One region of the Streptomyces sp. IBSBF 3136 genome, then DNA from elsewhere that is predicted to be linked to it. Evidence: riboswitches for the same ligand, from Rfam matches in the RefSeq annotation. Region 1 holds a riboswitch; the other holds the start of a gene.
The links. A riboswitch is a leader RNA that binds a small molecule or an ion and turns the genes downstream of it on or off. The one in region 1 is predicted to bind guanidine.

Region 1 (9,582 bases):
TCGGCACCGCCACCGCCAGCGTCCTGGACATGGCGGAGTCGTACGCCACGCTCGCCAACCACGGCAGGCACGGCACGTACACCATGGTCGAGAAGATCACCAAGGACAGCACCGAGGACGTCAAGCTGCCCGACCGGCAGACCAAGCAGGCCGTCAGCCGCGAGGCCGCCGACACCACCACCTCCGTCCTGCAGAGCGTCGTCGACAACGGCACCGCCGTCGCCGCCCAGCAGGCCGGCCGCCCCGCGGCCGGCAAGACCGGCACCGCCGAGGAGGACACCGCCGCCTGGTTCGCGGGCTACACCCCCGACCTCGCCACCGTCGTCTCCGTCATGGGCCAGGACCCGGTCACGGCCAAGCACAAGTCGCTGTACTACGCCCTCGGCCAGCCCCGTATGAACGGCGGTGGCCCGCCCACCGCCATTTGGGCGCAGTACACGCGTGACGCCCTCAAGGGCAAGCCGGCCACCGAGTTCGACCTCGAACTCCAGCAGGGCGCCGACGTGATCCTGCCCCCGAGCTCGAGCCCCTCCGACCAGCCGGGCACCGCCGGGCAGGACAACGGAGGCGCCACCGACAACGGCGGCCAGGGCAACGGCGGCACCACCAGCACCCCCTCCGGCACCCCCACCGACGGCGGCACCACCGGTGACACCACCGGCGGCGGCACCACGACCGACGGCGGCGGCACGACCACCGACGGCGGCGGAACCACCACCGGCGGCGACACGGCAGGGGGCACCACCGACGGCGGCAACGCGACCGGCGGCGACACACAAGGCGGCACCAACGGCGGTGGCACGACCACCGGCGGCGACACGGCAGGGGGCAACCCGGGCGGCATCGGCACCACAGGACCCCAGCCGTAGAACCCGGCCGCGGACGAGGACGGCGCCCGTCAGCGACCGCTGGTCGCTCGACGGGCGCCCGTCTCAGTGACCGCCGGTCACCTTCAGCCCCACCACGGCGACCAGCAGCAGACACACGAAGAAGATCCGCGCGGCGGTGACCGGCTCACCGAGCACCACCATGCCGAGCACCGCCGCCCCGGCCGCCCCGATCCCCACCCACACGCCGTAGGCGGTACCGATGGGCAGCGACCTGGCGGCGTACGACAGCAGCACCATGCTGGCGACGATCCCCGCACCGGTGACCAGACTGGGCACGAGCCGGCTGAAACCGTCCGTGTACTTCATCCCGATCGACCAGCCGACCTCCAGCAGACCGGCCACGATCAACAGAACCCACGCCACGCCAGCGCACCTCCAGGACGACGGAAAACCCACTTCTCGCGGTGCGTCGTCTTTGCCTGCGTCCCGGTACGGCGCGTCTCGTCGGGCCCCTTCGAACATAGCAAAGGAACGCCGAAGGGGCCGGTGACCACCGTCACCGGCCCCTTCGGCCCTGCTCGGCAGGGAATACCGAACCGCGGGGGAAGCCCCCTCGGGGAATCAGAGATACAGCCCCGTGGAGTCCTCGGCCCCCTCGAACCGGTCCGCGGCCACCGCGTGCAGATCCCGCTCCCGCATGAGCACGTACGCCACGCCCCGCACCTCGACCTCGGCCCGGTCCTCCGGGTCGAACAGGACCCGGTCGCCGGGCTCCACGGTCCGCACGTTCTGGCCCACCGCCACGACCGCGGCCCAGGCCAGCCTGCGCCCGACCGCCGCGGTCGCGGGGATCAGGATGCCGCCGCCCGACCGCCGCTCGCCCTCGCCGGTCTCCTGCCGGACCAGAACCCGGTCGTGCAGCATCCGGATGGGCAGCTTGTCGTGCTGAGGGTTGCTGTTTCTGTTGGCGCTCACGCCTCGAACCTACCTGCCTGTGACTCGCCCGTACGACCCCGGTCAGCCCTTGCGGCGCCGCGTGCCGAGGGCGAGCAGCCCCACGACCCCGACCACCACCAGGGCGACGGGCACGACCCGCTCGAGCCGCGGCGCACCCTCCTCGTCCACGAACTGCGCGCGTACCTCACTCACGACACGGTTGACCTGGACGTACGCCCGTCCGACCGTGTGATCGACATTGGCGACCACCTTGGCCTTGGCATCGCCGACGATCGTCTTCGGATGCACCCGCACCCCGATCTCGTCGAGCGTCTCGGCCAGCACTTCGCGGCGGCGCTTGATGTCCGCCTCGATCTGCGCCGGGGTTCTGGTGTCCGACGTGTCCGCCACCGTACGGCCTCCGAAGTCCTTGATGCTGTTCTGGACAGTCTGTCAGTTCCCGGCTTCCCCGCACCGTAAGGCCCCCCGGTTACGCTGGCCCGATGAGCGAGCGACTCCAGCCCGGGGACCCGGCCCCCGATTTCACCCTCCCCGACGCCGACGGCAACGAGGTGTCCCTCTCCGCCCACAAGGGCCGCAAGGTCATCGTCTACTTCTACCCCGCAGCCCTCACTCCCGGCTGCACCAAGCAGGCCTGCGACTTCACGGACAACCTGGAGGTGCTGGCCGGCGCGGGCTACGACGTCCTCGGCATCAGCCCGGACAAGCCCGAGAAGCTCGCGAAGTTCCGCGAGAAGGAGTCCCTGAAGGTCACGCTGCTGGCCGACCCGGACAAGAAGGTCCTGGAGGCGTACGGCGCCTTCGGCGAGAAGAAGCTCTACGGCAAGACGGTCGTCGGCGTCATCCGCTCCACAGTGGTCGTGGACGAGGAGGGCAAGGTCGAGCGCGCCCTGTACAACGTCAAGGCCACCGGCCACGTGGCGAAGATCATCAAGGACCTCGGCATCTGAGTTCCTCCCGCCCGAACGGCCCGCCCGGCACCCGCCGCGGCGGGCCGTTCCCGCGTCCGAGGCGTGACCGCCCGGCAGGCGGTTCGTTACTCCGTACGGGCCGCGAACACGCGGCCGGAACGGAGGGGGACCGATGGGAGCCGGCGCGTACACCAAGGAACGGCTGGAAGCGGCGGCTCGCGGGGCGCGGACGTTCTCGCAGGCACTGGAGAACCTGGGCGTGGACCCCCGGAGCCCGACCCGCCGGTACGTCCGGGAGCGGATGAAGAAGCTCGGGGTGGACGTGTCGCATTTCGAGAGGGAGGGGGTGAAGTGGACGAAGGAGGTGCTCGAAGGGGCGGTGGCGGCCTCGACGAACATGGCCGAGGTCCTGCGTCGTCTCGGGCTGGAGGTCGTCGGCGGCCACCACACACACATCAGCCGGCGGATCAGGGCGTACGGGATCGACACCTCGCACTTCCGGGGCCCGAACCGGCGGGGCAGGCCCTGGCGGGCCCGTAGCCCGGAGGCCCTTCTCGTCGAGCAGCCGCCCGGTCAGGCCCGCCGCGTGCAGAGCGACCGGCTGAGGTGGGCGATGACGTCCACCGGCGTGGCGGAGCGTTGCGCCTCCTGCGGGACCGCGCCGGTGTGGCGGGGCCGTCCGCTGCCGCTGGAAGTCGATCACGTCGATGGGAACTGGCGCGACAACCGCATCGAGAACCTGCGCTTCCTCTGCCCCAACTGTCACTCGGTGACCGACAACTACCGGGGCCGGGGCAGGAGGGCCGGGGGCGGCGGCGTATGAGCGGCGAGGCGCGGAACACGGGGGAGCGGCCGCCCGGAGCCACCGGACGAGACTCGCGCGGGCCTGCCCGGCCCGGGACCGAGGAGCTGCGTCTGGCTGTCGCCGAGTCGGTCTCCGTCGCCGGGACGCTGCGTCGCCTCGGCCGCCCGGACACCGACACCCAGCGCGCGATGCTGCGCCGCTGGATCGCCGAGCAGGGCCTCTCCACCGCGCACTTCCTGGGGCAGGCGCACCAGCGGGGCAGGACGCACACGGACCGGGCCAGGCGGCCCGAGGACATTTTGGTCCGGCACGACGGCTCCCGTCGGACACGTACCCATCTGCTCCGCCGTGCGCTCCGTGAGGTGGGCGTGCCGGAGGCGTGCGCCGAGTGCGGGCTCGGGCCCGAATGGCTCGGGAGGCCGATGACCCTGGAGGTCGATCACATCAACGGCGACTGGAGCGACGACCGCCGGGACAACCTCCGGCTGCTCTGCCCCAACTGCCATGCGGTGACGAGTACCTGGTGCCGAGGCGGCGGCAGGCGAAAGAAGCCGCCCCGTACACTGAGCGAGGCAAAACGGCCTGCGAGTGATTAGTCCGTTTTGGGGCGGCCGTGGCGAAATAGGCGATACGCGCGGGTTTTAGGTGCCCGTGGGAGAAATCCCGTGTGGGTTCGAGTCCCACCGGCCGCACAGGTGAGGGGTCGCCCGTCCGGGCGACCCCTCTTCCGTTCTCAGCCCAGCAGCTCCCGCACCACCGGCGCCAGCGCCCGGAACGCCTTGCCGCGGTGGCTGATCGCGTTCTTCTCCTCGGGGCTCAGCTCCGCGCAGGTGCGGGTCTCGCCGTCCGGCTGGAGGACCGGGTCGTAGCCGAAGCCGTTCGTGCCGGCCGGTGCGTGCCGCAGGACGCCCCGCAGCTGACCCTCGACCACCCGCTCGGTGCCGTCCGGCAGCGCCAGCGCCGCGGCGCACGCGAAGTGCGCGGTCCGGTGCCCCTCCGCGATGTCGGAGAGCTGGGCGAGCAGCAGGTCCAGGTTGGCCCTGTCGTCACCGTGCCGGCCCGCCCAGCGGGCGGAGAAGATGCCGGGGGCGCCGCCGAGGACGTCGACGCAGAGGCCGGAGTCGTCGGCGACGGCGGGCAGACCGGTGGCCTGGGCCAGCGCGTGGGCCTTGAGGAGGGCGTTCTCGGCGAAGGTGACGCCGGTCTCCTTGACGTCGGGGACGTCGGGGTAGGCGTCCGCGCCGACCAGCTCGTGGGGGAGCCCTGCTTCGGCGAGGATGGCCCTCAGCTCGGTGATCTTTCCGGCGTTACGGGTGGCGAGGATCAGGCGGGTCATGGGGGCCAGTATCCCTGGTGGGCCCGGCCCCCGTGCCCCGGCCGGTCACGGCCTGCCGGCCATGGTGGGTCCGGTGGCCGTGGCCCGGCGCGCACCGGTTGCCGGCCGCGGACGGTCCGGCGGGCCTATATCCGGCGGGTTGCGGGCTGCCGGCCACGGTAGGTCCGGTGGCCGTGGCCCGGCGCGCACCGGCTGCCGGCCGCGGTGGGTCCGGCAGCCATGGTCCGGGCGGTCAGGCCTGCCGGGCGCGGACGGTCCGGCAGGCCATGATCCGGCGTGTTGCGGCCTGCCGGGCGCGGACGGTCCGCCAGGCCATGATCCGGCGTGTTGCGGCCTGCCGGGCGCGGACGGTCCGGCAGGCCTATGTCCGGCGCGTCACGGCCTGCTGGCCGCCGGCGGTGCCGTGGGCCCCTGCTTGCCGTGGGTCGAACCGGCGGCGCGGGCGTTCCTGGTCGCCGTCTTCGCCTTGTTCGCGGCGGCGGACAGCGGGCGGGCGATGTCCTCCAGGGAGCGGCCTTCGGCCCGTACCGCGAGCGCGGCCGCGACCAGCCCGGCCAGGCACATCAGGGCGGCGCCGATCTGGAAGGCGAGGACGGTGTCGCCGACCTTGCCGGTGCTGGTGAGGTCGGCGAAGAGCAGCGGGCCGCTGATGCCGCCGGCGGCGGTGCCGAGGGCGTAGAAGAAGGCGATGGACATGGCCCGGGTCTCCATCGGGAAGATCTCGGAGACCGTCAGGTAGGCGCTGGAGGCGCCGGCGGAAGCGAAGAAGAGGACCGCGCACCAGCAGGCGGTGAGGGTGCCCGCGCTGAGCGAGCCGCGGTCGAAGAGCCAGGCCGTGCCGAACAGCAGGAGGCCGGACAGCAGGTAGGTCGAGGAGATCATGACGCGGCGGCCGACGGTGTCGAAGAGCTTGCCGAGCAGCAGGGGGCCGCAGAAGTTGCCGATGGCGATGACGGCGAAGTAGTAGCCGGTGTGGTCGGCGGGCACGTCGAAGAACTTGGTGAGGATGGCGCCGAAGCCGAAGGTGATCGCGTTGTAGAGGAACGCCTGGCCGATGAAGAGGGAGAAGCCGAGGGTGGCTCGCTTGGGGTAGTCGGCGAAGATGGTGCGGGCGATCTCCAGGAACTTGGTGTCCTTGCGCTGGTGGATCTCCAGCTCGCCCTCCGGCGCGGCGAGCGCCTCGCCCTTCTCGGCCTCGATGCGTTGTTCGATGCCGGTGACGATCTCCTCGGCCTCCCGGTCCCTGCCGTGGATCAGCAGCCAGCGGGGGCTTTCCGGGACGTGGCGTCGTACCAGGAGGATGACCAGGGCGAGGACGGCGCCGAGGGCGAAGGTGAGGCGCCAGCCGAGGTTCGCGGGCAGCAGGTTCGTGTTGAGGGCGACGATGGAGAGCAGGGAGCCGCCGACGGCGCCGAGCCAGAAGCTGCCGTTGATGATCAGGTCGACGCGGCCGCGGTACTTGGCCGGGATCAGTTCGTCGATCGCGGAGTTGATCGCCGCGTACTCGCCGCCGATGCCGAAGCCGGTCAGGAACCGGAAGAGGAAGAACCACCAGGGGGCGAAGGAGACGGCGGTCAGCGCGGTGGCCACGAGGTACACGGCCAGAGTGATCATGAACAGGTTCTTGCGGCCGAAGCGGTCGGTGAGCCGGCCCCAGAAGAGGGCGCCGACGCAGGCGCCGGCCACGTACAGCGCGGCGGCCATGCCGGTGATCTGGCCGGAGGAGATGGCCAGGCCGCTGCCGGGTTCGGAGAGGCGGCCTGCGATGTTGCCGACGACCGTGACCTCGAGGCCGTCGAGGATCCACACCGTTCCCAGCCCGATCACGATGGTCCAGTGCCAGCGGGACCAGGGCAGGCGGTCGAGTCGGGCGGGGATGTTGGTGGTGATGGTCCGGCCGTTTCCGGGCGACGGCGCTTCGGCTGATGTGCTCATGGGCTCCCTCCTCGTCGAGGACGAGGAGTCGGGTGCCCTGGTCCGGTGCGATTAGGCCCCGAGGCCGCGGGAGAGGGTGTGGATGAGCAGGCCGGCCAGCGAGCCGACCACGGTGCCGTTGATGCGGATGAACTGCAGGTCGCGGCCGATGTGGGCCTCGATCTTGCGGGTGGTGTGCTCGGCGTCCCAGCCGGCGACGGTGTCGGTGATCAGGGAGGTGATCTCCTTGCGGTAGGTGGTGACGACGTGCACGGCGGCGCCCTCGACCCAGGTGTCGACCTTGTCCTGGACCTTCGGCTCGCTCGCCATGCGGGAGCCGAGGGACAGCAGGGCGGCCCGTACGCGCACCCGGAGTTCGCTGCGTTCGTCCTCGGCGGCCGCGACGATCATGGAGCGGACGGCGGTCCAGGCGGAGGCGATGAGGTCCTGGACCTCGCTGCGGCCCAGTACCTCGCCCTTGAGCCGTTCGACCCGGGCGCGGGTGTCGGTGTCGGACTGGAGGTCGGAGGCGAAGTCGGTGAGGAAGCGGTCGAGGGCGCCGCGGGCGGGGTGGGAGGGCATGTCGCGCATCTCGGCGCAGAAGCGCAGCAGTTCCTTGTAGACGCGTTCGCCGACCTTCTTGTCGACGAACCTCGGGGTCCAGCCGGGTGCGCCGCCCTCGACGGCGACCATGACGTCGGTGCGGTGCAGCACGAGCCAGTCGTGGGCGCGGCCGACGACGAGGTCGACGACGCGTTTGTGGCCGCCGTCGGCGACGACCCGTTCCAGCATCTTGCCGATGCCGGGGGCGATCTCCTGGGCGTTGGCGCGCCGGGTGACGGCCTCTCCGACCACGGCCTGGACGTCGGAGTCGCGCAGGACGGTGAGGGCGCCCCTGAGGGCGGTGGCCAGTTCGGCGGTGACGCGGTCGGCGTGGTCGGGTTCGGCCAGCCAGGCGCCGAGTCGGCTGCCGATGCCGACGGCGCGCAGCCGCTGGCGTACGACGTCCTGGGAGAGGAAGTTCTCGCCGACGAACTCGCCGAGGGAGATGCCGAGCTGGTCCTTCTTGGTGGGGATGATCGCGGTGTGCGGGATGGGCAGGCCGAGCGGGTGCCGGAAGAGGGCGGTGACCGCGAACCAGTCGGCGAGCGCGCCGACCATGCCGGCTTCGGCGGCCGCCGCGAGGTAGTCCGCCCAGGTGCCGGCGCCCTGGTGCGAGGCCCATGTGGCCAGCACGTAGACGACGGCCACGAACAGCAGCATGCCGGTCGCCGTGAGTTTCATGCGCCGTACCCCGCGCCGCCGTTCCTCGTCGGCGGGGGTGAAGGCGGTCATGGTCCGGTACGACGTGGCCCGGTCCGGTGTTTCCGTCTCCGTGTGTTCCATCATCTCCACCCGTTCGGTGATCCCGCGCACAATTGTCCCTTCCTGACCGACTCCCGGAACGGAACAGGAGTTCCCGGCGTCTGTCTCCTCGGGGGGTTTGCGGCAGGTCCCTGTCAGCTCTCCCTGGTTCATGACGCATCATGGACTCATCGGATCGGAGCCTGAGGCTCCCATCTATCGAGGAGAACAACACAAGCGTGACCAAGCGTCATGGTTATGCCGTCCTGAGCGCGCTCGCCGCGCTGGTCGTGGTTCTGTCCGCCGTCATCTACGTCACGGTGGCCGCCGACGACGGCACCCCCCGCAGCTCTTTCGCCGGCGATCGTCCGCATCGCGGCTCCTCCGTCGCTCCCGCTTCGACCGGCACTTGGGTCGGTTCGTGGTCGACGGCGCCCGCGGGCGGCGAGCCCGGCACCGAGACCGCCGGGCTGGCCGGCCGGTCGGTGCGCAACGTCGTGCACGCGAGCACCGCGGGGACGAGTGCCCGCATCACGCTGTCCAACCTCTACGGACAGTCGCCGCTGACCATCTCGCACGCCTCGCTGGCCCTGTCGGCGGGCGACGGCAGCGCGGCGGCGGCCGCGGAGACGATGCGGCGCCTGACCTTCGACGGCTCCGGCACTGTCGTGATCCCGGCCGGCGGCCAGGTGCTCAGCGACGTGGTCCGGCTGACCATCCCGCACGGGACGGACGTGCTGGTCACCACGTACTCGCCGACGCCGTCCGGCCCGGTGACCTACCACCCGCACGCGCAGCAGGTGTCGTACGTCGCCCAGGGCGACCGCACCGAGGACGCGACCGGTGTCCCGTTCACCGAACGGACGCCGTACTGGCGGTATGTGACGGCCCTTGACGTCCTCAGCAACGAGGCCACGGGCACGGTCGTCGTCTTCGGCGACTCCATCACCGACGGCATAACGTCCACCGTGGGCGCCAACCGCCGCTGGACCGACGTCCTGGCCGGGCGGCTGCGCACGGCCGTCGAGAGCGGTGACGACCTGCCGCGCTACGGCGTCGTCAACGAGGGCATCAGCGGCAACCAGGTGCTCGCGGACGGTCTGGGCCGCCCGGCGGAGAACCAGAGCGGCCTCGGCCGCTTCGGCCGGGACGCGCTGTCCCGGACCAACGCCAAGGTCGTCGTGATCGACCTCGGTATCAACGACATCCTGCGCAACCCCCGCCTCGCCGACCCCGACAAGATCGTCGAGGGGCTGCGCACACTGGTCGGCCACGCCCGCGCCCGCGGCCTGAAGGTCGTCGGCGCCACCCTCATGCCCTTCGAGGGCCACCGCGGCTGGACCCCGGCCCGCGAGGCGGTACGGCAGCAGGTCAACGCCCGGATCAGGGCCGGGCGGGTGTACGACTCCGTCGTGGACTTCGACCGGTCGCTCAGGGACCCGTACGACCCGCGCCGGCTGCGCCCCGAGTACGACTCCGGCGACC
Region 2 (9,582 bases), on a different contig from region 1:
GTGCGCACTGACCTCGCGCACCGAGTCGTATTCGAGGGGAACCGAACACGTCATGAAGACCAAAATGACCACCGTGGCCCTTGCGGCGATCGTCGCCGCCGGCACCGCCATCGCCGCCGTCCCGGCCTCGGCCGCCACCGCCACCGCCAAGGCCGCGCCGACGCGTTGCCACACCGCCGACCTGAAGGCCGGTTTCGCCACCGGGGACGACGCGAAGCCGGAGATGGGACGGCCCGGGAAGCAGACGCAGGCGTTCATCTGGTTCACCAACAAGAGCAACCGCACCTGCACCCTGTCCGGCTTTGCCGGTGTCGACATGGTCGGCGCCCAGCGGACCGACGGCACCTGGTCCCTGGTGCGCTCCTCCAAGAGGCCCACGAAGATCACCCTGGGGCGGGGGGACACGACGGACTTCAGCATCAACCTGCTCCCCGTTGCCAGGTCCACGTCGCAGAAGGAGAAGTTCGTCCCCGCAACGTTCCTGGTCACACCGCCGAACGAAACAAAGCACTTCACTCTGAAGTGGCCGTTCGGCGGCCAGATCCTGAAGCAGGACGGCGCCACCCACCCGGGCACCTACCTCAACCCGGTCGGACAGTAGCCCCCCGCGGCCGCGCGGTCGGGGCTCCAGGAGGGCTTTGACCGCGCGGCGCTCGTCCATCGCCCCGGTAGCCCTCGGCGACCTGGTCCAGGGGCAGGGGGAGGTCGAACACCCTGCCCGGCTGAATCCGGCCGGGCAGGACGCGGTCGATCAGGTCGGGCAGGAAGCGGCGGACGGGTGCCGGACCGCCGCGCAGGCCGACCTGGGAGAAGAACAGCTCGCGTCCGTCGACGGCCACCTCGTGCGGGACGCCGACGTTGCTGGCCGGGTGGGACGAGTGCGGGGCCTGCCGCGTGGACTCATCGGTGCCGACGCACTCCAGGGCCGAGTCCGCGCCGACGCCGCCGGTCAGGGCTCCGACCCTTCGGGCGAGCGGATCGGGTCGGCGAGGTACTCCTTGCCCCCCTCCCCCAGGACTGCCTCGGCCACCGCGCTGGCGCTGACGGGCGCCCGCCCGCGCCAGCGCGGATTCCGACGGGGCGCCGTCCTGTACCCCGGCCGGCGGGCCAAGGCCGCGGAACAGGACGGCATCTCCGGGGTGCGCTGCGGGGACGTTTCGGTTGCTCACCGGCCGATTGCCGGTGTTGCCGCCATGGGTGGGGTGACCTGACGGAGGCCTCGATCGACCTCGTGGTAGCTTCGCGGCGGAGGCTCTCAAGTGCCGGCCCCGGACGAGATGTGCGCCGTACCCGGTCTGCCAAGACGACGCACTCAGGAGACGTCATGTCCGCAGGCACACCCTTCATGGATTTCGACCGCCCGGTTCGCCGGCTTCGCGAGTTGGACGTCCGCTGGATCCACGGCTCACCGTCGTCCAAGCACAACACCGACCCGGACATCCAGGTCTACGCCTACGACGAGCACACCGTCATCCTGCGGCAGAACATGGCGATCGACTACGAGGCACCGTTCCTGTTCCTGCTGTTCGGCACCACGCAGGCGGTGCTGATCGACACCGGAGCCACCGCGTCCGCCGAGTTCTTCCCCCTGCGCCGAGTGGTTGACGAGCTCGTCGACGGCTGGCTCGCCCGCCACCCCCGACGGGACTACCACCTGCTGGTGCTGCACACTCACGCCCACGCCGATCACACCGCGGGCGACCGCCAGTTCGCCGACCGCCCTCAGACCACGGTGGTCGACGCAGACCTCTCCGCGGCCTGGAGGCACTTCGGATTTGATAAGGACCCCGACGCCGTGGCGCGAGTCGATCTGGGAGGCCGCGTGCTCGAGTGCCTGGCCACCCCCGGGCACCACGAGGCAGCGGTCACGTTCTACGACCCGTGGACCGGGTTCCTGCTCACCGGCGACACGGTCTATCCCGGCCGGCTCTACGTCCAGGACTGGTCCGCCTACGCCCAGACCATCGACCGCCTGATCGAGTTCAGCGAACACAGGCAGGTCACCCACGTCCTGGGCTGCCACATCGAGATGACCACCGAACCAGGCATCGACTACCCGGTCCGCACCACCTACCAGCCCCACGAACCCCCGCTACAGATGACCACCGGCCACCTGCACGACATCCGCGCTGCGCTCAACGAGATCGGCGACCACCCCCGCCGACTCCCCTACCCGCTCTTCATCATCTGCCCAGGCGACTGAGCCACTGGCCCGACCCGGGGCCGGTCATGGAGACGGGGCCGGCGCCCGTCCCCGATCCGAGTGGGGCGCCAAGCGCGCCCGGCCACACGGCAGCGGGAAATCACGCGCGGGCACGCTGCCCGAATGCGCGCGGCGACATCCCCGTGGCGCGGTCCGATGCGACCGCGCATCACCAGGTTCGCCACGTCAGACCGCCTTCTCCGGGCAGGGACAACTACGGCCGCTCTGGGACATCGGCAACCGGGCGCCCGATGGCGGACGGTCAGTGAACGTCGCGCGCATACGGGTGGAGGGCGCGCCCGGCTTGGCACCTGGAGAAGGCGCGACGGTCCGTTGCGCACGAGGGCGGGCCGGTGGTCGGCATGGCTGTGATCACCGAAGCCACACCGCCTTCCAAGTACCTGTGGCCGGGCTCGATCGGGCCGGCGATGGTGCGCTGGCGGAACTTTGTCCACCAGCCGAATGGACGGTTGTGGAAGTCGGCACGCTGAGAAGGACCGACGGAATAGCGGCTCTCCCGGCCCCGACGGCTGAAAAACATCCCGGGTAAAGCCAACGAAAAATGTAAGATCATCGGGCTTCTGTGGGGGTGTGACGGCTGCGGCCGGGAGCGACTGGGCGGCGCGCATCCCTTCCTTGTTCTCGGGGAGGATCACCTTGGTTCGTCGTACCTTCAGCCATTCACGCGCGAGACGAGCAGCCGTCGTCGTAGCCGTCTCCGCGGCACTCGCTGCGGGGTTGAGCCCGATGCTTCCGTCGGCCTCGGCGACCGGCACACCGCAGGAGACGGTGGTACCGGCGACACTGCGCAACTCCTACATGACAGCCTCACTGCTGACGCCTTCGACGCACGGCGGTCACGACGGCGTGGGGACGCAGGGCGTCTTTCACCGGATCGAAGGCAGCAACGACCTGTGGTGGACACCCTTCGGAGGCGGTGAACCGGTCCGCGTACCGCCCCGAACCGGCACGCTGCCGAGGGCTACGGGCACCGATGTACTCGCCTACCAGTACGCCGACGGGAGGGTGGACTTCTGGGATGCACGAGAAGGCACACTCCGCACCGCGCACGTGCCGGACAGCCTCAGCTATCTGACGTCCTACGACAACCTGGTGCTCGCCTATCGGAACACCACCGTCGAGGACGGCACGACCACGCACGTGATGCACCTGCTGACCCCCGGACCCGATGGCACCACCGGGAACGTGACGGTGAACGGCGGGCCGGCAAACCTCGAGCTGCTGATGCCGGTCGGTGCGGACACCCGGAGCGTCTTCTTCCGCGCTGCGCTGGACGGCGGGACGCGCATGGTGGCCGTCAACCGTGAGACCGGACAGGTGCAGACCTGGACCGAGCCGCTGCCCGCCGCCTACAGCGGACTGCTGGTCTCGCCGGACCACGTCATCGTGGTCGCCTACGACAAGGCCAAGGTCTTGGTGCTGCCGCGCGCCGACCTCTCGGGGGCCCCGGCCGAGGTCACGCTGGCCGGTACCAGCGACGGAACGAACGTCGCCCACGATCTGGCCGTTGTCGGTGACTGGCTGGTGAACGGCACCAAGCAGGTTCGGGCGCAGCCGATCACCGGCGGTGATGCGATCACCCTGATGCCGTCGTCGAGCTACGGCCTCGCGGTCGGCTCTGACGGGACGGCGGTCAAGATCGGCCGCACGGGCACCGACGACTGGGGCATCCAGCGCATCCAGGCTGCGGCCGATGGCAGGCCGGTCGTCAGCATGGTCAAGGCGCTGCCGAAGCCGCCCTACCGGATCCAGGGTCTCTCGCTCGACCAAGGGCGGCTGGTCGTCACGGACTACGGCACCAGCTACGGAACCAACGGCCACCGCACCGGCCGCGTACGTACCGTCTCCCCGTCCGGCACCCCTGAGTTCAGCGACGCATCCCCCTTCTTGGACTCCAGCGTGGTCGTGCCGCACTGCGCGGACAGCGACACCGCCTGCTCCGCGATCCACGGCACCCCCGACGGACAGATCGCCTGGCTGGAGCACGGCTCCGCGGGGAATTCCGACCACATCAGCGTCTTCGGGTCGAAGTCGTGGTTCTGGGAGCGGGGCGTGAGCGACGGCGGACGGATCACGGCTGTCTCGGGCCGCTACCTGATCTACACCGGTCGGACCCACCAGTACGTCTACAAGATCGGCAACGACGGCGCCCCGGCTGTCACCCGCACCCCGACCGCCGCCGCCCTCTCCGGCGACGTCCTGTGGACTGCGGCCGGAACTCCCGGCGCCCTCACGGCGTACAACCTGTCGACGAAGAAGACGACCGAGACCGTCACGACCGACGCCGGCTGCACACCCACCGAGCTGCAGGCGCTGGGGCGCTGGGTGTACTGGACGTGCGACGGACGGGCCGGCGTCTACGACCGTACGACGGCCAAATCCGTTCTCGTCCCTGCCGACGAAGCCGAGCTCGGGGACGGGTACGTCGTGACTCACGACAAGCAGGCCGGAAAGCTCGTCCTGACGACGGTCGCCGACGGCACGCCCGTGAGCAAGGTGGTCGGTGACCTGCCCGACACGGGCGCCTCCCAGCGAGACGTCCGCTGGACGGTGGACGAGTCCGGCGGCAACGCCGCCTACGTGGATGACCAGGAACGAGTGCACCTCGTGCCGTCGGGAGTTTCCCAGCAGCCGTTGCGGCTCCTGGCGCCGGCCGAGAACGCCGCGTCCGTCACAGCCCGGGAGCTCGACACGTCCTCTGACCCCCTGACCACCTTGCTGCTGTCCAAGCCGGCTTCGGGCTGGCGCCTGACCGTACGCAGCAAGGCGACCGGGAGCATCGTCGACGTGACGAGCGGCAATGCCGCTCGGGGCGAGCTGAGCGTCGGGTGGTCCGGCATGAGCCGCGACAGACAGGGCCTTCGGACTCGACTGCAAAACGGCGCGTACGACTGGACGTTGGCCGTGGATCCCGCCGACGGCGCCGGGCAGCCGCTGGAGGTCCGGGGCACGGTCCAGTTGCATGACGGTCGCCCGGTTCGCCACGACCACGTGGGCGAGGACGGGCTTCCCGACGGGGTCGGCGATCTGCTCACCCTGAGCTCCTCGGGCGATTTCGCGTTCCAGCAGGGCACGGGAAAAGGCACCTTCTCCCGGAAATGGCCGGCTGGAGGGTGGTCGACCAAGGCGGTGGCGGTCCCGTTCGGCGATCTGAACAGTGACCGCTGCAATGACGTCCTGGTCCGCATGGCCGATGGCTCCTTGCGCGGCTACAGAGTCCCGTGCGGGCAGACGCTCAGCGCATCGACGCCGTACAAGAAGCTCGGTACCGGCTGGAACGCCTACAACGTGCTCACCTCGCCAGGGGATCTGACCGGCGACGGCCGGCCCGATCTGCTGGCGCGTAAGGCGTCCACCGGGGATGCATACCTTTTCGAGGCGAAGAGCGACGGCACGCTGGCGGCCGCCAAGAAGATCCGCTCGGCCTGGACGGGTTACAAGAAGGTCGTCGGTGCCGGGGACCTGGACGGCGACGGGATCGGCGATGTCCTGGCCCAGGACAAGGCGGGCACCCTGTACCGCTACAGCGGCCAGGGCAACGGCCTGTTGAAGGAGCGCGTGAAGCTGTTCTCCAACTGGGGCGGCTCGTACAACGTAGTGGTCGGGATCGGTGACATCACCGGGGACGGCAAGAGCGATCTGGTTGCGCGGGACACCTCGGGCAACATGTACCTCAACGCCGGCTCCGGCACAGGGTCCTTCGGGTCCCGGACGAAGATCGGGACTGGCTGGCAAGGCTATAGGGGCATCTTCTAGCCATCTGAAACGCGGCCCGCTTTGATAGATAGACGGTTTGTCGCAACTGCGACCGGCCCGTGCACCTGTCGTACGGGCCGGTCGCAGACACAACGCGGCGCAAGCGCCGACAGACATGCACCGGCCGGACGCGTCACTGACCCTGGCGTGTTCGAGGCCTGGCCCCGCGAGCGCTGCGCGACCTGGAGATCGGCATCGCCGCGGGTCGCTTCCACTCGCCAACGCGACCACCGCCCTGTCCGCCGTGGGCGGCGCCCTCATGTCCCTCGTGGCGCTCCGGCTGGCCCGCCCCGACCTCGACGGCGACGAGGCCGCCTCCGACATGGCCGAAAGGGCCTTGCGTATGCTCGGCATCCCCGCGGACGACGCACACGAGGTCACCCGGGGCCCGCTGCCCGACCTGGACTGACGGTTCAGCGGGCCTGTCGCACCACGAACGCCTCGACTGTCCGATCCGTTCCCGGCTCGGCGTCCATGCCGGGAGGCCCACGAACGAGGCGTCTGACAGCACTTCGCCCCGCCGCGCAGCGGCGGGGCGAAGCAGCGCTCCCTCTGGATGGTTCCTACTTCATGGCCGCCAGTGCCGTGTCGACACCCGCTGCGGGTGAGCCGAGGCCGGTGACGGTGTCGTAGCCGGGTCCGGCCGTGCACTCGGTGCCGCAGCGGCCGTTGGAGCCGGCGGTGACGTCCCGCAGGGAGCTGCCGTCGCGTAGACGCCGGTGTGCGCGGTGTCGCCGTCCGGACCGTTCGAGGCCAGGTGCGGCTTGCCGGCAGCAGCCCGGAGCTGGTCGGCCGAGACGGTGATCGCACCCCAGATCGGGGCGGACAGGCTCGTGCCGCCCACCTTCAGCCACATGGACTGGGCGGTGTCACCGATGGTCATGGTCACGTAGACCGGCACACCGGTGGCGGGGTCGGCCACGAAACTGACGTCCGGCGTGGCCCACAGCTGGGCGTGGTGCCGTGGTTGTCAGCGTGGTCAGCTGAACGTGTTGCAGTCGGCGACGCGGCCGGAGCGGTAGCCGGTGGAGAACCATTGCTGGCGCTGGCTCGCGGAGCCGTGGGTCCAGGTGTCGGGTGTGACCTTGCCCTGGTAGCGCTGCTGGATACGGTCGTCTCCGACGGCGGCGGCCGCGTCCAGCCCGCGGTTGATGTCGTCCTTCGTCAAATCGGTGATCAGTGGCTTACCGCTCTTGGGGTCGGGGGTGGTGGTGGCGTGGTGGGCCCACACTCCGGCGTAGCAGTCCGCCTGCAACTCGAGTTTCACCGAGCCGCTGTTCCGGCCATTTCCGCTACCGCGGGAGATCGTTCCGCTGAGGTCCTGGAAGTGGTGGCCGTATTCGTGCGCGATGACGTAGGCCTCCGCGAACGGGCCGCCCTTGGCGCCGAACTTACTGCTCAGGTCGTTGAAGAAGCCGAGGTCGAGGTAGACCTTGTCATCGGCTGAGCAGTAGAACGGGCCGACGTCGGAAGTCGCGGCCCCGCAACCGGTGTTCACACTGCCGGTGAACAGGAACGTGGGGGCCTGCTGGTAGGACTTGCCGACGGCTGTCTCCGTCTGCTTCCAGAATGCCTGCACGCTGTCGACCACGGCGACGATCCGGCACTCCTCCTTGCGGTTGGCGTCGGCACCGGTCCGGCAGTCCGCCGCGAGGTCCGCGGCTGACTTGCCGGACGAGGACGTGTCGCTGCTGCCCGAACCGAACATGCCGGGGTCGACACCCAACAGCACGGACGCGGCCAGCACCACGAGCCCGACCAGTCCCCCGCCGATGGTCTTCCCGCCGCCCGGGATCCCGCCCAGCGCACCTCCCCGCCCGTCCGCGACCTCGGACGTGTCCAGAGCAGCGTCGTCGTCGAATTGCATACGTTGAGCCTCCTTCAAAGCAGCGCGCCGGACCGCCCGCGTCGTCCCGCTCGACTACCCCGTACGAGGGCAACCCCATCCCGTCCTCTTCCTGCTCCACCTCTTGGAGGAGCCGGCGGGCGACGCCGCGACGCCGCTCTGTGGGTGAACGGCGGACCGCCCTTGCGCGGTAACGCCCCTCCATGCCGTCGACCGCGCAGCGGGCCCCGCCTGTCGCCGGTGCCGGGAACGTGCCCGCGAGACTCAGACGACGGACGGCCACCTCGGGTCGGTGACGACGGACGGCCGCGGCGGGTCGGTCGGGACGATCGCGTACTCGTCGAAGAGCCGTTCAAGGGCTTCGTGACCGTGCGTGCGGCGGTACTCCATCACGGCCGCCGTCACCGGCAACACCCAGAATGCGGGCGTGTCCGTCGGCCAGCGGGCACTTCTCCAGACCGGGGCCGTGGAAGGAGGGGGCTGATCAGCAGGTGGTCGCAGTGGGACCCGGGCAGCCACAGCTCCCCGATGGACAGGCTGTGCGCGACGCCGGTGCAGGTGGTCGTCGTGTTGCTCAAGCCACCATCTACAGCGGCCGTTGGCCTTGTTCGCAAGCCAGGCGGATCGTGGTGATGAAGCCTCCCCGTGACCGGCCCAGGTCGTGGTCGTCGGGCTCCGTGCCGGCCGTGAAGCCAAGCAGCCGGTTCGGCATCGGACGCCGTCGGTAGTTCCCGTCACCACGGACGTGCCCGGCAGCCCAGGCCGGGCCATGGAGGTCGGGTCACCCGGCGCGCTGGGTTGTCTCTCCGGCCTGAGCCGGTACGGCGGGCAGGGGGACGGTGCAGGAGGCGCAGCGTCGGGCCTGGGCGGGTACGGGGCTGAGGCATTCGGGGCAGTCCCGTTTGGGGGCCTGGACGTCTTGGTGCGGGGCGAGGCGTTCGTGGAGCTTGTTGATCGGGAGCACGACCAGGAAGTACAGGGCGCTGGCGAGGAGGAAGAAGCTAATCGCCGCGTTGACGAAGGCGCCGTAGGGAAACTTGGTGGCGCCTACGGTGAAGGTCTTACGGCTCATGTCGCCCGTGGCGCCGGTGGCCAGCCCGACGAGTGGGGTCAGGAAGGCGCTGACGAAGCCGTTCACCACGGCGGTGAACGCCGCCCCGATGACGATGCCGACGGCCAGGTCGACCACGTTGCCGCGCAGGATGAAGCTGCGGAAGCCCTTCACCTTCTCACCCCTAAGAGGTCTTGACGTCGACGAGCGGCACCGAAAGCGCGGTCAGCCCATCCCCTTCGCCTCGGGTGCCCTGCCACCCCTCAGCCATGCCGGCTCCGCCGCGCGGCGCGGCCATGTACCAGTTCACCAAGTGGCGCGACGACGACAGACCATGCATGAACTGCTGTGCCGATAGGTGCGCTGCGACCGCTGAGCGTTGAGCGTTGAGGTCAGCCGCTGGCGAGTATCGGGCCGGCCGGGGCAGAGAGTGTCTGATGAACGTGGGGGCAGGGCGTGGCAGAAGTGGTTGTGAGAATGCGCATCCGGCGCAGGAGATCACGGGTGGTGCGCTTGCTCAGCGTGCTGCACCAGGTCAGTCCCGGGTGGCGGGACCGTAGGTGTGACAGCGCACGGGTGCCCAGGCCGGTGCTGTGGAAGCGCTCGTCGATGACGACGGCGGTGATGACACCCTGGGCGCAGTCAGTGCAGATCCGGTAGCGGACCTGGCCGACGACCTGGCGGGTGTGCACGAGGAGCAGGCAT

Region 2: another riboswitch for guanidine. It lies ahead of V7E45_RS05770 (MBL fold metallo-hydrolase); the one in region 1 lies ahead of V7E45_RS30475 (DMT family transporter).

What each region holds. Positions count from the first base shown of each region.
Region 1 is NZ_JAJSZC010000186.1:4,876-14,457, reverse strand. Features, by position in the region: gene V7E45_RS30480 (transglycosylase domain-containing protein) at 1-869, shown strand, start outside; gene V7E45_RS30475 (DMT family transporter) at 933-1,253, opposite strand; guanidine-III (ykkC-III) riboswitch at 1,294-1,365, opposite strand; gene V7E45_RS30470 (GroES family chaperonin) at 1,452-1,754, opposite strand; gene V7E45_RS30465 (DUF3618 domain-containing protein) at 1,848-2,177, opposite strand; gene bcp (thioredoxin-dependent thiol peroxidase) at 2,270-2,737, shown strand; gene V7E45_RS30455 (HNH endonuclease signature motif containing protein) at 2,871-3,521, shown strand; gene V7E45_RS30450 (HNH endonuclease signature motif containing protein) at 3,518-4,099, shown strand; tRNA gene V7E45_RS30445 (tRNA-Leu) at 4,111-4,195, shown strand; gene rdgB (RdgB/HAM1 family non-canonical purine NTP pyrophosphatase) at 4,237-4,839, opposite strand; gene V7E45_RS30435 (MFS transporter) at 5,215-6,774, opposite strand; gene V7E45_RS30430 (DUF445 domain-containing protein) at 6,826-8,139, opposite strand; gene V7E45_RS30425 (SGNH/GDSL hydrolase family protein) at 8,337-9,582, shown strand, end outside.
Region 2 is NZ_JAJSZC010000016.1:23,768-33,349, forward strand. Features, by position in the region: gene V7E45_RS05760 (DUF4232 domain-containing protein) at 53-601, shown strand; partial or broken gene V7E45_RS05765 (IMP dehydrogenase) at 623-959, opposite strand; guanidine-III (ykkC-III) riboswitch at 1,246-1,313, shown strand; gene V7E45_RS05770 (MBL fold metallo-hydrolase) at 1,325-2,203, shown strand; gene V7E45_RS05775 (FG-GAP repeat domain-containing protein) at 2,951-5,980, shown strand; partial or broken gene V7E45_RS05780 (TetR/AcrR family transcriptional regulator) at 6,136-6,389, shown strand; gene V7E45_RS05785 (hypothetical protein) at 6,549-6,902, opposite strand; gene ypfJ (KPN_02809 family neutral zinc metallopeptidase) at 6,960-7,847, opposite strand; gene V7E45_RS05795 (hypothetical protein) at 8,091-8,231, opposite strand; gene mscL (large conductance mechanosensitive channel protein MscL) at 8,608-9,051, opposite strand; gene V7E45_RS05805 (hypothetical protein) at 9,270-9,582, opposite strand, start outside.